Regions from separate parts of the Paraburkholderia sp. J69-1 genome, predicted to be linked through region 2. Evidence: riboswitches for the same ligand, from Rfam matches in the RefSeq annotation. Region 2 holds a riboswitch; each other region holds the start of a gene.
What was found. Region 2 has a riboswitch for glycine ahead of U5A67_RS06455 (D-amino acid dehydrogenase). Riboswitches for the same ligand answer to the same signal wherever they lie in the genome.

Region 1: linked by a shared signal. The riboswitch ahead of U5A67_RS24065 (trimeric intracellular cation channel family protein) and the one ahead of U5A67_RS06455 (D-amino acid dehydrogenase) in region 2 are both predicted to bind glycine.
Region 3: linked by a shared signal. The riboswitch ahead of gcvT (glycine cleavage system aminomethyltransferase GcvT) and the one ahead of U5A67_RS06455 (D-amino acid dehydrogenase) in region 2 are both predicted to bind glycine.

The regions. Positions count from the first base shown of each region.
Region 1 is NZ_CAJMZG010000013.1:209,640-215,192, forward strand. Features, by position in the region: gene U5A67_RS24060 (ABC transporter transmembrane domain-containing protein) at 1-1,176, opposite strand, end outside; glycine riboswitch at 1,312-1,401, shown strand; partial or broken gene U5A67_RS24065 (trimeric intracellular cation channel family protein) at 1,621-2,272, shown strand; gene U5A67_RS24070 (surface-adhesin E family protein) at 2,283-2,684, shown strand; gene U5A67_RS24075 (TAXI family TRAP transporter solute-binding subunit) at 2,700-3,800, opposite strand; gene U5A67_RS24080 (hypothetical protein) at 3,861-4,871, opposite strand.
Region 2 is NZ_CAJMZG010000003.1:160,575-166,127, reverse strand. Features, by position in the region: gene U5A67_RS06475 (chloride channel protein) at 1-25, opposite strand, end outside; gene U5A67_RS06470 (MarR family winged helix-turn-helix transcriptional regulator) at 113-532, opposite strand; gene U5A67_RS06465 (hypothetical protein) at 678-1,049, shown strand; gene U5A67_RS06460 (4-hydroxy-tetrahydrodipicolinate synthase) at 1,051-2,013, shown strand; gene U5A67_RS06455 (D-amino acid dehydrogenase) at 1,922-3,190, opposite strand; glycine riboswitch at 3,356-3,446, opposite strand; gene U5A67_RS06450 (porin) at 3,627-4,736, opposite strand; gene U5A67_RS06445 (GntR family transcriptional regulator) at 4,956-5,553, opposite strand, start outside.
Region 3 is NZ_CAJMZG010000004.1:348,908-354,460, forward strand. Features, by position in the region: gene gcvP (aminomethyl-transferring glycine dehydrogenase) at 1-1,954, opposite strand, end outside; gene gcvH (glycine cleavage system protein GcvH) at 2,025-2,405, opposite strand; gene gcvT (glycine cleavage system aminomethyltransferase GcvT) at 2,487-3,605, opposite strand; glycine riboswitch at 3,716-3,848, opposite strand; glycine riboswitch at 3,884-3,975, opposite strand; gene U5A67_RS09840 (hypothetical protein) at 4,244-4,612, opposite strand; gene U5A67_RS09845 (oxidoreductase) at 4,789-5,553, opposite strand, start outside.

The DNA of each region.
Region 1 (5,553 bases), on a different contig from region 2:
CAACTGGAACAGCGTGGTTTTGCCCGCACCCGAAGGCCCGACCAGCGCCACATGTTCGCCGGGACGCACATCGAGCGTAAAGCCGTCGAGTGCAGCCACGCCTGCGCGCGACGGATACGAAAAGCTCACATTCTCGAAGCGGATGCCTTCGCCTTGTGCCGGCAGCGGCACGGTCGCGGCGGCTTCCACAACCGGCGAACGCGCGGCCAGCAGTTGCAGCAGACGCTCGGTGGCACCGGCGGCGCGTTGCAGATCGCCCCAGACTTCGGCGACCGCGCCCACCGCGCCCGCCGTGAATACTGCGTAAAGGATGAACTGGGACAACTGGCCCGCCGTCATGCGCCCGGCCAGTACCGCTTGCGCGCCCAGCCACAGCACGAACACAATCGCCGCGAACACGAAAACGATCACCACGGCGGAGAGCCCCGCCCGTGCGCGAATGCGCGTGAGTGCTGTTTCAAAGGCCGTTTCCACTGCGCCGCCAAAGCGCCGCGCTTCGTAATTTTCCTGCGTGTACGACTGCACGGTGGGCATGGCGTTGAGCACTTCGCCGGCCAGTGCGCTTGCATTGGCCACCTTGTCCTGACTCGCGCGCGACAGACGCCGCACGCGGCGCCCGAAAATAACGATGGGCGCGACCACCACGATCAGCGTCGCGATGATATAGGCGGATAGCACCGGACTCGTCGTCACCAGCATCGTCACGCCGCCGATCGTCAGCAGCGCGTTGCGCAAACCAAGCGACAGACTCGTGCCGACTACGGCCTGAATCAAGGTCGTATCCGTGGTTAGCCGCGAGAGTACTTCGCCGGTTTGCGTGGTCTCGAAGAATTCCGGGCTCATGCGCATGACGTGGTCGTAGACCGCGCGGCGCAAATCGGCCGTGACCCGCTCGCCAAGCCACGAAACCCAATAGAAGCGCAGGGCCGTCGCCGCCGCGAGTATCAGCGAGACGATAAAGAGCGCGATGAAATAGCGGTCGATATGCGTGCGCTCGCCGCTCGCGAAGCCGCGGTCGATCAGATATTTGAACGCCACGGGCAGCGCGAGCGTGGCGCCCGCCGATGTCAGCAGCGCGAGAAACGCCAGCGCCCAGCGCCCCGCATAAGGCCGCAGGAAAGGCAAGAGGGCGAACAACGGGGTGATGCGGGCGGAGCGGGGAGCGGCGTCTGGCATGGATTTCCTCGCCCTCGCGAGAGGGCATCGATGGGCGTTGAAACGCGATTATCGTTCAATGGACTCCAGGCCGTGCGCGGACATCGCATCGTCGCGTATTTGACACGAAGCTTTATCGACACCGATAATTGCGCCGACTCTTTCGTGGGAGAGAGAGGCCATCTGTGCCTCCGCCGAAGGCGCAAGCTCCCGGAATCGCTCAGGCACATGTACCACGAGAGAATTTCGCCGACTGGAGAGAGGCTGCGATTCACGCGATCGATGCGCGTGCAAGGATCGCGGTCCACCGAAGGGGCAGGCTCGTAACGAGCCCAAACTCTCAGGTAAAAGGACAGAGGGAGAGGCTTTCGAGGTGTGCATCGCGCACCCTGTTCTTTTCCAGGTTCTTATGCTTTTTCTGCTGTTGTCGTTCCCGCTGCCGCTCGTTTTACCGAGGTGCGCAGCATGCTGAATTACATCTATCTCCTTGCCATTACCGCCGAAGCCATGACCGGCGCGCTGGCCGCTGGCCGCCGCAAGTTCGACGTGTTCGACGTGTTTGGCGTTCTGGTGATTGCGTTCGTTACCGCACTGGGCGGCGGCACGGTTCGCGATATCTTTCTCGGCCATTTTCCGGTCGCGTGGACCCAGCATCCCGCTTATCTGTATCTCGTGCTGTGCGCGGGTTTGCTGACGATGCTGATCGCGCCATATCTTCGACATCTGCAAACGATATTTCTCGTACTCGATGCAATGGGTCTGATGGCGTTCACCTTGATCGGCTGCAATGTCGCTTTGACGATGGAATATCGCGTGCCGGTCGTGATGATGGCGGGTCTGGCGACGGGCATCGTCGGCGGCATATTGCGCGATGTGCTGTGCAATCGCGTGCCCATTGTGTTTCGCCACGAGATGTATGCGAGCGTTTCGCTGCTGACGGCGGGGCTTTTTCTGCTGTTGCGCAGCGCCGGCGTCGATACCGATCTGAATACCGCCATGAGTTTTATGGCCGGTTTATCCTTGCGCCTGACCGCGCTGGCGCGGTTGGCGTTTGCCGGTTTTTGCACTGGCTCAACGCAGCAATGCAGGAGGAAAGCGTGGCGCGTTGCACGATTGATTCCATCGCAGTGAGCGTCGGGAAATTCGCCGCCACGACCGGCTGCATGGGTTTGCTGTTTTACGCGGCTGCGGCCCACGCCGTGCAGTGGCGCGTGCTCTCACACGATTCCGGCGCGACGATCTATTACGACGCTTCCTCGATTGCCGCCGAAGCAGGCATCGTCAAGGTGTGGACGCGCACAGAGTTCGACCCGCCCAATCTGATTGGCGCGAAGCAGGAAACCCACGATCGCGCCTTATTCGCGTTCCGCTGCACGGCGCGCAAAGTTGGCCTGGCGAGCCTGCTGGCCTACGATGCGAACGGCGATGAAATCGCGCGGGCGGTCGAACCGAAGATTCGTTTCGAGCAGGTCGACCCCGTGGGGCCGGCCCGCACGTTGATGAAGATCGCCTGCGCTTCGCGTGGATGAAGCCTGCGTTTCGCTTCACTTGCCGCAAAGCAGCAGCAGGCGCTCCTGATCCGAACACGGCCGGCCATTGACCACCTGCGCGGGGGCGCGTGGCTGCGCGCCCGCACCGGCGGCCGCCTGCGTCGCGGCGCGATGCGCGAAGCACGCCTTCAGGCGCCGCTCGACCGGCTGATAGTATTGCCATCCCCTACCGAGTCCAGGCAGTTCCAGCTTGACCTGTTTCCATTTCGGATGGCCGTGCTCCTGCAGATTGTCGAAGTTCACGCAGAGCGAATCGGCAAAACGCCGCAGATTGCCGACCGTATCGCGCAGGTTGTAATCGTAGGTGACGAGAAAGGCTTTGACCGTCCACGTCGGCACATCTTCCTTGAGCCAGTTCGGGTAGCTGGAGGTGTGAATCGTCGCGGGGAAATAGGTTTGTTTCGCGCGCGCGGTTTCCGGCGCGGCCGGATCGACGTGCAGGAAACGGATCTGCTGCAGCAGATTCGGATTCATGTCGGTAAAAAGTTTCGCGGGCTGACCGGCGACGATAATCGCCACGTCGATCTTCTTGACGATCAGCGCGGCCAGCGCATCTTCGTTGCTCAGATGCTGCGCGTTCTGATCGGGAATCGGCTGGCCGAACATCAGGCGATACAGCGTGGTGGCCGATTGCGCCGTGCCGCTGCCGATCAGCCCGACGCTCATGACCTTATCCTTGATCTCGTTGATGCTCTTCATCGGCGAATCATTGCGGACGACGAAATAAATCTCTTCGTCGTAAAGCGGCATGATCAGACGCAATGGGCGAATCGTCGTGCCGGCGTCCTGATTGCCGGAATTGGCCATATCGACATAAGCCTGATAGACATCGGACTGCACGAGCGCGAGTTTCACGCCAGGCTCGAAACGCATGCGCTGCACGTTTTCCGCCGAGCCTTTCGAGGGCAGCACTTCCAGATCGATGCCTGCGGGCTGCGCGACCCATTTGGCGAGATCCTGGCCGATCTGGATATACGTGCCGCGTTCCGGCCCGGTCGTGATCTTGTAGTGCGCGTCAGCCGCAGCGGCTATGGCGAACGCCGAAAAGAGCAGGGCGATCAACCCCGCCATTGCCGCTAGAGTCGTCTTCAGCATGGTCACTCTCCCGCATTGGATGTGATGGACGGCAGATTGCGATCGGGTTGGGGCGCGAGGTCATTGGGTATTGCCGGGCTGTGCAGGAGACTTCCAGCCGTTTTGCAGAATGGCGCGCTCGCGCGCATCCGCGCCGCTGTCGTTCGCGGCGGCGGGCGTGTGTGTCGGGTTGGGCGCGCTGGCTGCAGGAGCCGCAGCGCCCGATGCAGCCGGTGCCCAGGCGGTCGACAGAATCGCGCGCTCCATCAACGACTGCGCCTGCTGGCTGCTCGAATCGATGGCGAGCGCTTCGGAGGCCTGTTGCTGCACGCAGCCCCAGTCGCGCTGGTTCACGCAGCGGTCGGCGTTTTGCAGCGCGCTGTCGCGCCGTTGCTCGCGCGCGGCGATGTCGCGCTGGATGGCCAGCGCGTCGCTGTTTTGCGCGTCGTGTGCGAGTGCGGCTTCGTCGGCGGCTTTTGCGTCAGACAAATCGTTGGTCGCGAGACCGGCGTGCGCCGCGCGCAGGCTATCGGGCACGTCCTTGAATTGCGGTACGGCGACGGGCTTGGGAACGTCGGCGGGTGGGGTATCGGCGCTCGAATTGGTGCTTGTCGAATTGGTGTCGGTCGAACTCGAACGGCTGCGTGGCAAGTAGGGCAAAATCTTTCCGACCAGCGAATGAATGCCCTGGCCTTCGCCCGCATCGCCCGCGTCACCTGGCTTGCGCGCGCCGCCAAGCATCAGATACGCCGCATACGCAAGCGCCAGAAACAGCAAAACAAGCAAGAGGATTTTAGGGAAGGCGCGCCGCTGGATTTGCCCGGGTGCGTGTTCGAGCGCGGCGTGGTGCTGGTAGTCGGCCTTGATGGTGGGATGATCCGCGGGCGTCACGGCATTCTGCGCAGGCGGCGCACCGGCGCTGCTGCCGGACGTCGCGACAGCTTCGGAGCGCGAGCGCACGCGCAGCGCGGCGCGTTCGAGCGGACGGCTCGCCCCGCAGTACGGGCAGCGATCGACGTACTCCTTGAGCACGCCGCCGCAATGCCTGCACGCGGCGGGCAGACGCTGGGCACGGGTAATGTCAGCTGACATGCAGTAGCCCCACCGTGATGACGATGCTGCTTAGGCACGGTCAAGTCGGCATGCTCAGAATCGTCGTTGATGCGATCGCCGGGCAATCGCGAAACTCACGATCTACATGCGCAGGAAAGCGGAGGGGCCGGACCGCGCGCCACCGCCTGTAAGAAAATATGGGTGGTTTCCCACATTGAGTCAATGGCCGTTGTTACCTACCGCACATAAGTATCGATAAGGCGGGAGCCGCGACGCTCGCACGGCATTTGTTCATAGGAATGACGCGTTGCTCGCGTAATCGCGAATCAGATAGATTTCTTCAGAATTCATCTGCAAACGTTTGCAATGAATCGATGCAAACAATCTCATGGCTCATCGCGGGAAATTCATCAAGCCGTTGCATGATGGTGATATGTAAACTCCGGGAAGTTTTTCGAATTTTTAAATTGGCCGAAGATGGTAAGCAGTCCGTTGCATGATAGTATTTTCATCGACTGCAAATTCATGCGGCATCGGTCATTCAAAGGCTGGGCGCAATCGAAATGCGAATATTAAAGCTGCCGCTTCGTTCGAGACGGCAGCTTTTTTGTGCACGCATCGGCGCGGGGAAGTTTGTCGATGTGTGTTCGGTCCAGATGATCAGACTGGCAATCTGGACGCCAGCTTATAAAAGATAATCCAGTTTGACCTCATGCCTCGC
Region 2 (5,553 bases):
GGTCGATAAGGGTCAGGATTCGCATAAGAGCGCTGGGAAAATGCCGATTAAGGCATATTGTGACATAAATTTTAACGTCACCCAGGCCGCGCGGGCAAAGCGAGGCCTGGTGCTACTCGGCGGCTTGATCGAAGACCCAGCGGAACGCGCCGTACAGCGCCTTGTGCTGGGCCGCGAGATCGAGCAGGAAAGACTCGCCTTTGGGCGTGAGATGCACCTGTACCTGACGGCGATCGGCGGGATCGGTTTTACGCGTCACGAGTCCGGCCGATTCGCAGCGAGAAACCAGCGCGGCGGTGCCGTTGGGCGCGGCCTGCAGGCGTTCGGCCAGTTCGCCCACGGTGGCCCATTGCCGGTCCGGGAAGCCGCAGACATGCAGCAGCAACTGATATTGGAGCGTGGTGATGCCGGCGGCATTGGCGATTTCCTCGGACGCGCGCAGGAATTTACGCAAGTCGTAGCGGAAGGCCGACATGGCTTCGAGGTCGTGCTTGTGCGGAAGCGTGGGGCGGGCGGGTTTGGCGGGGTTCATCTGTGCTCCTAGGTGCGTTGCCGGCTGTGCTGTACAGGTGCCAGCACGGCCAGCCGCCAGGAGGTTACCACGCGCCTGCATTCACGGTCTTTGCGGCGCTGCCCATGATTTTTACGCCTGCTTTACGCGAAGCCCGATACGCTGCTTGTCATCGACACAACGCACGCTTGCCGTGCCCAATCGCATGCAACACGCTCATTCCGTAGCGGTTTCTTCGACGCTTCCTGTCCTGCGCCGTTCGAGCGCCGCCGTTCTGCCGTTTCGCGCGCCGCGCGCGTGGCTCGATATTGCGCTCGAAGGCAAAACACTGGCCGATTCGCGCGCAAATCTGGTGGCGCTGCTGCATTCGGCATTAGGTGTCTATGTGACGCGCACGTGCGAGCGCGGCGAGTCGGTGATCGTCCGGCTCGATATCGCGCCCGAGGATTTCGGCTTCACCTTGCATACGCTGCTGGGTGTCGTGCCGGAGGCAACGGTGAGCGCACTGCGCCCGCGCCACGACAGCGAGGCGAACTGATATGTACAAAGGAATCTGGCTGCCGCTCGTGACACCGTTTCGCGAAGGCACCGTGGACGTGGCCGCGCTCGAAGCCTTGACGGAGCGATCCGTCGATAGCGGAATCGCAGGGCTCGTCGCATTGGGGACGACCGGCGAGGCGGCCTTGCTGGACCGCAGCGAACGCAGCACGGTGATGCAGGCGATTACCGAAGTCGTCGCGGGACGTATTCCCGTGATCGCAGGCGTGGGCGGTATCGACACGGCAGATTTCGTCGATGAAATCCACCGGCTGGAAGTCTGGGATCTGGCCGGCTATCTGGTGAGTGCGCCGGCGTATCTGTGCCCGAATCAGGCTGGGCTGCTTTGGCATTTCACTCAGACGGCTCAGGTCACCGGGCGCGATATCGTGCTTTACGATGTGCCGCATCGAACTGGGGTTGGTATTTTTGCGGAGACAGTTTCCGAATTAATACGTATTCCTAATATCAAGGCAATCAAGGCAATCAAGGCATGCGCGCGCGAACGCTTCGATGCGTTCGGCGCGCTACCCATCGCCATGTTGTGCGGCAACGACGATGCGTTTCTCGATTGCCTGCGTGCAGGCGCAACCGGCGGCATTCTGGCGAGCGCCCACGTGTGTGCCGATCTGCTCGCACACGTGCAACAGCTTTTCAACGCAGGGCAGGCAGAGGAAGCAACGCAGTTATTCGCGCATCTCGAACCGGTTCTACGGTTGCTATTTGCCGCGCCCAACCCCAGCGCAATCAAGGCGATGATGTCGCTCGACGCAAGCCTGCGCGCCGAAACGCGCATGCCCATCACACCCGCCGACGAGACTCTCGTGCGCCGCCTCGCAGCGGCGCGCATCGAACTCGACGAATTGCGGGCGCTTATCGGCCAGCCGCAGCCGCCTGCGCAACAAGCGGCGCACGCGTTGCTGCGACGTCTTCGTCAACCAGCGACGCGACAGCATCGGCCGTAGCCGCCGAAAGCGTCCAGCCCAGATGCCCGTGCCCCGTGTTGTAGAAGACGTTGCGCTGCCGCCCGCGTCCGACCTTCGGCAGCATGCTGGGCAGCATCGGCCGCAGACCCGCCCACGGGATCACGCGCGAAGTCGAGATCGCAGGGAAGTGCTCACGCGCCCAGCGCACCAGCGGCTCGATGCGATCCGAGCGGATATCGCGATTCGCGCCATTGATTTCTGCCGTACCGGCGATGCGAAAACGATCCGCGCCCAGCCGGCTCGTGACGATTTTCGCCGCGTCGTCGAGCAGGCTTACCCACGGTGCGGAGGCGCGGCTCGCTTCGTCGTCCAGACACACGGTAATCGAATAGCCTTTCACGGGATAAACGTTGACGTGATCGCCCACCTGCGCGGCCAGAGCGCGGCTGCCTACACCCGCGCAAATCACGACGCGGTCGAATGTGGATGTCGAAGGCAAGGCGTCGCGCACGGAAGCGATTTCAACCTTGCCGCTTGAAGCATCGACGATCGATTGCACGCTTGTGTCATATTGAAACGCCACGCCCAGACGCTCGCAGGCTTGCGCGAGACCCCGCGTGAATTTATGAATATCGCCGGTGGAATCGGATTCAGTAAAGAAGCCGCCGAAGAAGTCGCCCTGAAGCGTGGGTTCGATAGCGCGGATTTCGTCGGGCGTGACGGCGCGCCGGTCGAGTCCGCCTTCGCGCAAGAGCGTATTCACTTTCGTCGCGGCATTGAATTCCTTTTGCGTTGCATAGAAGTGCAAAATACCGCGCTGTTCGTGATCGAAATCGATGGACTCTCTTTGCGCAATCGAAAAGAGATGTTCGCGCGCCGCAATGGCGAGCCGCACCGTTTCGATCGTGTTGCTGCGGTAGTTTGGAATCTGGCGCAGAAACTCGCCAATCCACGAGTATTTATGCCAGTTGGGGCGCGGATTCATCAGCAGCGGCGCATCGCGCCGCATCATCCAGCGCAGGCCTTTTAGCACCGTGGCGCGGCTGTTCCAGACTTCCGCATTGCTGGCGGATAGCTGGCCGCCGTTCGCAAACGACGTTTCCATCGCGGCATAGCGGTGACGATCGATAACGGTGACGCTATGGCCGCGCCGTGCGAGTGCATAGGCGGTGGTGACGCCGGTAATGCCGGCGCCGATAACGGCGATTCGTGACATGACATGGTCCAGAGTGCGTGAAGCGCATTAGGCATCGCCGGCCGATTGCAACCGGCGCCGATGCCCCATCTGTCCATGTACCTGAGAGTTTCGCCTGCGTGCTTACGGCGCGCGAGGCTCCCCTTCGGTGGGCGCCATCGTTGCGATGCGCCGCTCTCCAGATGTTCCGGCTGCGTGGTCCTTTTGCCTGAGAGTTTCCGGGGCGGTTGCTCCGTCGGCGTCGTTCCGGTAGGACGATCTCTTCCATGCAGCGTGTGAGAACGCCTCAAGATTAGCGGGGCAGAGTGCTCACGGCAACCGCTTTTTCAAAATTCGCTCTGCGATGTTTCGCCGATAGATTTTCTATCGCGCAGCGCGATGTCGTTCTATCGGCACGCGTGCGGCACCGATTCGCGCGGCTTGCCCGCGGCATCCGCCATCGCTGTTAATCCGCGTATCAGAAGTTGTGCACCAGACCGATGATTTCCGTCGTGATGTTTTTGCCCGCGCCCACGGCGATGCCTGGGCCGGCTGCATCGGTCACGGTAAATGCCGTCGATCCGTGGTTGCGCACGCCCGCCACGCCCGCATAAAAGCCCGTGCGTTTCGACAGCAGATAGTCATAGCGCAAGGCCCACGAGAGCGCGTGGCCGTCGCCGCCCGAACGCAGCCAGTACTGGCCGAAGCTCGCCAGCAGCGAACCGCCCGCAACATGGCGGATCAAGGCGTTCACTTCGTAGAAGTCGTGATTGGGCGTGGCGTAGGCGCTCGAAATCGAACTGCTCACGCCGGTGGCGTTGCGGTGCATCTGATAAAGCGCGGCGGTTTTCACGGCGCCAAAATCGTATGACGCGCCGATCAGGTAATAGCGCCCGGTGCCGACTTGCGTGCTGGTCGTGAGCGTGGCGGTGGGCGCGAAACGCTGCTGCAGATAATCGACATCGGCGGAAAACGCGCCTGCCTTGAAGTTCATGCCAGCCGAAAGCGTGTCGCCCAGCGACGCCGGCACGCCGCCCGATCCGTTCGCGCCGCGTGCATAGAGCGCGCGCAGCGTGAAGCCCGCGATTTCCGGCGACACATAACGCAGCGAGTTCGCCGTGCGCGCGACCGGCACGAACACGTAATTGTTGGTGGCGTTGCCCCAGGCCAGCGCATTGAGTTCGCCGATCGAATAGGTCACGTAGCTCAGGAACAGCGGCGTGTAGTTGTTGCCCGCCTGAATCTGCCCGAACGGACCGCGGATGCCAACCCACGCCTCGCGGTTGAAGAGCGCTGTGCTGCTGGCCAACGCGCCCGAATTCACGTTGAAGCCGTTTTCCAGCTTGAAGACGACGGTATAGCCCGCGCCCAGATCCTCCTTGCCGAAGAAACCCCAGCGCGAAGGCGCGACGGAACTGGACGCTTCGCGCACGACGGTCTGGCCGCCCGTGTTGGCGACCTGGATGGCGGTATCGACGATGCCGTAGAGCGTGACCGACGATTGAGCGTGGGCGCAAGGCGTGCCGAGCGCGGCGGCGGCCAGCGTGACCAAAGCGGTGGTGGCGAAGGTTGCGGATTGGGGCTTCACGGTGTCTCCTGAATGGCGCCGTCGAAATGCAGCGCTCTGTGGAAACAAGAGTTTTGTGTACGAGCGAAGCTTGGTCAACAAAAAATATACAAAACTATCGAAAACACCAGGTTATGTATTCGATGGGCGAAAAACGCGCGAACGCGTTCCGTATGCCTCGAAGGGCGCACGGAACGGCTCTGGAAGGGGAAAAACGGGGAGCGCGCCTGGCCGGACGGCTTAGCGCGAAGGCGGGAACAGATCGGCGTCCGCGAGGATGATGTCCGCGGTCTGGCGGTAGTGCGTGGTCAGCAACTGGATGGCGAGCGCGGCGTCGCCGGCCACCACGGCGTCGAGCATCGACTTGTGTTCGGCGCCTTCATGGCGTTTGGGAAACACGCGCCGCACCGAAAGCTGGCGATAGCGATAAAGCTGGTCGGCCAGTTGCTCGCAGAAGTTGATGAGCCAGCGCGACTGGCAGCCGCCGATCAGCGCGCGATGGAATTCGCGGTGACGGCGCTCCCATTCGGGGTTCTCCTTGTACTCGCTGTCGCTGAGCGAGCGCGGCACTTTCGAAAGCCGGTGATAGGCCAGCACGACTTCCTCTTCCCACTCGACCGAGCGGCTTGCGAACGCCTCGCGCAGCGCGACTTCCTCCAGCCAGCAGCGCGTTCGGGTGATTTCCTGCAGATCGCTCGCGCTGATGCCGGCCACCGCGAAGCCGCGCTGGTCGCGCCGCTCCACCAGGCCGTCCGAGGTCAGGCGATTGAGCGCTTCTCGCACGGGCGTCTGTCCGGCCTGATACTGGTCGCACAGAAACTCGATCTGAAGCTTGCGC
Region 3 (5,553 bases), on a different contig from region 2:
CATCGCAGGCCACCACCACGACCTGCATGCCGGCCATTTGCGCCGATGCCGGGTTCGTGCCGTGCGCCGAAGCCGGAATCAGGCAGACGTTGCGGTGCGCTTCGCCGCGCGAGGCGTGGTACGCCTGGATGATCAGCAGGCCGGCGTATTCGCCTTGCGAGCCGGCGTTCGGCTGCAGCGAAACCGCGGCGTAACCGGTCGCGGCCACCAGCATCTGCTCGAGCTGATCGACCATTTCGCGATAACCGACGGTCTGTTCGGCGGGCGCGAACGGGTGAATCTGGCCGAACTCGGGCCACGTGACCGGCAGCATTTCCGACGTGGCGTTGAGCTTCATCGTGCACGAGCCGAGCGGGATCATCGAGCGGTCGAGCGCGAGATCCTTGTCCGACAGGCTGCGCAGATAGCGCAGCATTTCCGTTTCCGAATGGTGACGGTTGAAAACCGGGTGCGCGAGGTAGGCGCTTTCACGTGCGAGCGCGGCCGGGAACGTCGCGTTCGTCGCGTTCGCCGCGTTCGTCGCAGCGGCAAGCTCGGCGTCCAGCTTGTCGACCGACGGCGTTTCGCCCGCGAACGCGGCTTGCGCGAACACGGCGAGCAGGTCGGCCAGATCGGCGCGCGTCGTGGTTTCGTCGACGGACACGCCCACGCGCGTTTCGCTCACGCGGCGCAGGTTCATGCCGCGTGCGAGCGCCGCGTCGTGCAGCGCCTGGGTGCGCGCGCCGGCTTCGAAGGTGAGCGTGTCGAAGAACGACGCGTTGGCGAGCGTGTAGCCCAGTTGCTTCGCGCCGGCCGCGAGGATCGCCGCGACGCGGTTCACGCGCAGCGCGATGCGCTTCAGGCCTTGCGGGCCGTGATAGACCGCGTACATGCTCGCCATGATCGCGAGCAGCGCCTGCGCCGTGCAGACGTTCGAAGTGGCCTTCTCGCGGCGGATATGCTGTTCGCGCGTTTGCAGCGCGAGGCGCAGCGCCGGGTTGCCGTTCGCATCGACGGTCACGCCCACGAGGCGGCCCGGCATCTGGCGCTTGAATTCGTCCTTCACCGCGAGATAAGCGGCGTGCGGGCCGCCGAAGCCCATCGGCACGCCGAAACGCTGCGAGTTGCCCACGGCCACGTCCGCGCCCCATTCGCCGGGCGGCGTGAGCACGGTGAGCGCGAGCAGATCGGCGGCGGCGATCACCGCGCCGCCTGCAGCGTGCACGGCCTGGGCGAGTTCGCGGTAATCGCGCACATCGCCGTTCGCGCCCGGGTATTGCAGCAGCACGCCAAAAGCGCCTGCCTGCGCAGCGTCAGCCGCCGGACCGACCTTGACTTCGATGCCGATCGGTTTTGCCCGCGTCTGCACGACTTCGATGGTCTGCGGCAGCACATCGTCGGCGACAAAGAACACGTTCGACTTCGACTTGCCCACGCGCTGCACGAGCGTCATGGCTTCGGCGGCGGCGGTGGCTTCGTCGAGCAGCGAGGCGTTCGAGATCGCCAGACCCGTGAGGTCGACGATCATCTGCTGATAGTTGAGCAGGGCTTCGAGGCGGCCCTGCGAGATTTCCGGCTGATACGGCGTGTAAGCCGTGTACCAGGCCGGATTTTCGAGCACGTTGCGCAGGATCACGGCCGGCGTATGCGTGTCGTAGTAGCCCTGCCCGATGTACGAGCGGAACACCTGGTTCTTGTCGGCGAGCGCGCGCAGGGCGGTGATCGCTTCGGCTTCCGAGCGCGGTTGCGCGAAGGGCCCAAGCGGCAGCGTTTCCTTGCGGCGGATCTGCGCCGGAATCACCGCGTCCATCAGCGCGGCGCGCGAGGCAAAGCCCAGCGCATCGAGCATCGCCTGCTGGTCGGCCGTATCGGGGCCGATGTGACGGGCGGCGAAGGCGTCGTGGGCTTCGAGTGCCGCGAGCGAAATAGCCGAGGGCGAGGTGTTCATCAGACGATCCGGGTGTTCGAGCTTCATGAAATTTCCTGCCGGCGGGCGGCGCGAGGCCCGTCAGGAGCCTCGCGCCGCCGCGCCGATGCGGTTGGGGTTAAGCGCCGATTGCCTTTTCGTAGGCGGCGGCGTCGATCAGCCGGTCAGGCGTGGCGTCTGCGGCGGGCTTGATCTTGAAGAGCCACGAGTCATAGGGCTCGCTGTTGACGTCTTCCGGGGTATCGACGAGTTCGGCGTTCGACGCGACGATCTCGCCCGCGACCGGTGCGTAGATGTCCGAAGCGGCCTTGACCGACTCGATCACGGCGACCGCTTCATCGACGTGGACCTTGCGGCCGGGTTCCGGCAGTTCCAGGAAGACGATGTCGCCCAGCGCCTGCTGCGCGTGATCGGTGATGCCGACGGTCAGCGTGCCGTCGGCTTCGGTGCGGACCCACTCGTGCGATTCGGTGTATTTCAGATCGGCCGGGATGCTCATGGTTGCTCCAGTGCGTGGTTGCTTATAGGGCTTGAAAAGAGGGAGGCGTGCGCGGCGTGAAGCCTGTCTATGCGGACAGGATCAGGCGACCATTACCTTGCCGTTGCGCACGAACGGGAGTTTTACCACGCTTGCGGGAAGGGCCTTGTCACGGATCTGCACCTGCACGGCGTCGCCCGGCTGCACGCCCGCGGGCACGCGCGCGAAGGCGATCGATTCCTGCATCGTCGGCGAGAAAGTGCCGCTCGTGATCTCGCCTTCGCCCTGCGCCGTGAGGACCTTCTGGTGGGCGCGCAGCACGCCCGCGGCCTTGCCGTTTTCCTTATGCAGGATCAGGCCGACGAAGGTCGAACGCGTGCCATTGGCTTCGAGCGCGGCGCGGCCGGTGAAGTCGCGCGGCTCTTTCATGTCGACGGTCCAGGCGAGGCCCGCGTCGAGCGGCGAAACGCCTTCGTCCATGTCCTGGCCGTAGAGATTCATGCCGGCTTCGAGGCGCAACGTGTCACGTGCGCCCAGGCCGCAGGGCTTCACGCCCTGGCGTACCAGCGCATCCCAGAGTTCGCAGACGGCGGCGGCCGGCACGACGATTTCGAAGCCGTCTTCGCCGGTGTAGCCGGTGCGCGCGATCATCAGCTCGCCGAACGGCGTCGCTTCGATCTTCGCGGCATTGAAAGGCTTGAGCGTTTCGGAGGCGCTGCGCGAGGAGGGCGCAACCTGCCAGACTTTTTCGCGGGCGTTCGGGCCCTGCACGGCGACGATCGCCAGATCGCGGCGCGGCGTGATGGTCAGGCCAAAGCCGCCTTCGGCGTTGAGCTTGTCGAACCAGGCGATGTCTTTTTCGGCGGTGCCCGCGTTGACGACGGTGCGGAATGCATCGTCGGCGAAGTAATAGACGATCAGGTCGTCGATCACGCCGCCTTCGGGGTTGAGCATGCAGGAGTAGAGCGCCTTGCCCGGCACCGTCAGCTTGGCGACGTTGTTGGCGAGCGCGCGGGCGAAGAACTCGCGCGCCTTCGCGCCGGCGAAATCGACCACGCACATGTGCGAGACGTCGAACATGCCGGCGTCGGTACGCACGGCGCGATGCTCGTCGATCTGCGAGCCGTAGTTGACGGGCATGTCCCAGCCGCCGAAGTCGACCATACGGGCATTGAGCGCGCGGTGCGTGTCGTTCAGCGGGGTGCGTTTGAGTTCGGTCATGGGGCCTCAGGCGGTCGCGAGGTTTCGTGCGGAATTCACGTGATTTCGCGCGAAAACGAAAAAGGCCATGCAGGAAACGCCGCCGGCACAATGCCCGTGGTCGTTTCCTGCATGGCCCCTCTGTCCTCGATACCTGAGAGATTGCGCCTCGAAAGACGCGCGCCCCTTCGGTGGGCAGCCTGAACGTCCGGGTGCGTTACGATCCGCGCCGCCGTCCTACTGCCGCTCTCCAGAGTTGCGGACCTGAGTGCCGATTCGCCTGTGGCGATCCAGCGGTCCGGCGCGCACGGTCCTTTTGCCTGAGAGTTTGTGGGTTGCCCCTTCGGCGGCGCCATCCGACTTCGACGGCGCGCTCTCCCGACGCGCGCAGCGATTGTGCTGGACGCCGTGGGGCTGTGTCAATCCGGAAAAAATGGGTTTCGGGGCGGCGGGTAGCTACGCGCTAAAGGCTGCGATGGCCGCCTGGCAAGGGTTTGCGCGAGGGCGTTTGTGCTCGCCGTGCTCGCGCAGACGGGCGATTTTTGGCTTGCGATCTGGCCCGCTTGGTTCGTTTGGTTCGTTCGGTTCCAGCGCGCGCGCAAAAGAAAACGGGCCGCGCGAAGGCGGCCCGTTTCGTCAAGCGATGCGCTGCGGCGGATTTATTCGCCGATCGCGCGCGCCGCCGTATCGAGTTCCTGATTCAGCACGTGCTGTTCGTCGCCCGAAATGCCGCCGCCATGCTGGGCGGCCATGTCATGCGCTTCGCCGCGAATGGTGTCGAGACGGTGATGCAGCGCGCCACCCTGGGGCGGCGGGTAGTAGCCCTGATTCACGCGGTTGTCGATGCGATGGCTCAGGTTGTCGATGCGCGCATCGATTTGATGCAGACGGTCCACGGCCACTTCATGCGGATTCGGGCCGCTGCGTACCGCGGGCTGGTTGACGACGCACGCGGCGAGCGTCGAAACCAGCGCGCTCGCGGCGGCGAATTGAACGGTACGGCGGAAGGCACGGTTGATACGGGTCATTGCTTCGACTCTCCTTGTGGTCATTGCTGCTCTTTTTGGCGTTGTACGTCGGCAAACGTCCCGCGCGCGCGGTGCGATGACCGCGCGGCTTGCGGCAGATGTAACCGTTTGTATGGACCTTTCAGCCGCGTCGGCGGACTGCAAGGTAGCGACGCTCTAGCCACAAGCCTCAAGGCTCAGGCAGCACGCGAAAACGCGATCGTGCGGCCTTCGGCTGCGCTTTGCATGGCCAGTTCGACGATCGTCATCACGTCGATGGCGTCCTGCGGGCTCACCGGGAACGGCTGGCCGTCGCGGATCGCGGCAGCCAGCGCGCGGTACAGATCGGCGTAATTGCCGGCTGCGTTGGGCACTTCGCGCTCCGACTCCTGGCCGTCGTCGGCCATGGTGTGCAGGCGGCCGGCCTCGTTGCCAGCGCCGAAACCGGGTTGGCCGGGGCGCAGGCCCGCCTTCAACTGGTCTTCCTGGGTATCGAGGCCGTTCTTCAGGTAGCTGCCGCGCGTGCCGTGGATCGCGAAACGCGGCGCGTAGGCGGCCAGCGCGCTTGCGTGCAGTACGGCGTCGAGACCGTCGTAACGCAGCACGATATGTGCGTAATCGGGCGCGCTGGCGTTGTCGCGGCGCGTGTGCACGAAGGCCGTCACCGCTTGCGGCGCGCCGAACAGGGCCAGCGTCTGGTCGATCAGATGCGGGCCGAGATCGTAGAGCAGGCCGCCGCCGCGCGTGGCGTCCTCGCGCCAGCGCTGACGCACCAGCGGGCGGAAGCGGTCGAAGTGCGATTCGTAATGCGTGACGCGGCCAAGCTCGCCGTTTGCGATCAGTTGTTTGACGGTGAGGAAATCGCCATCCCAGCGGCGATTGTGGAAGGGCGCGAACACCAGACCGCGCTGCTTCGCGATGGCCGCGAGCGTGCGCGCCTCTTCGGCGGTGAGCGTGACGGG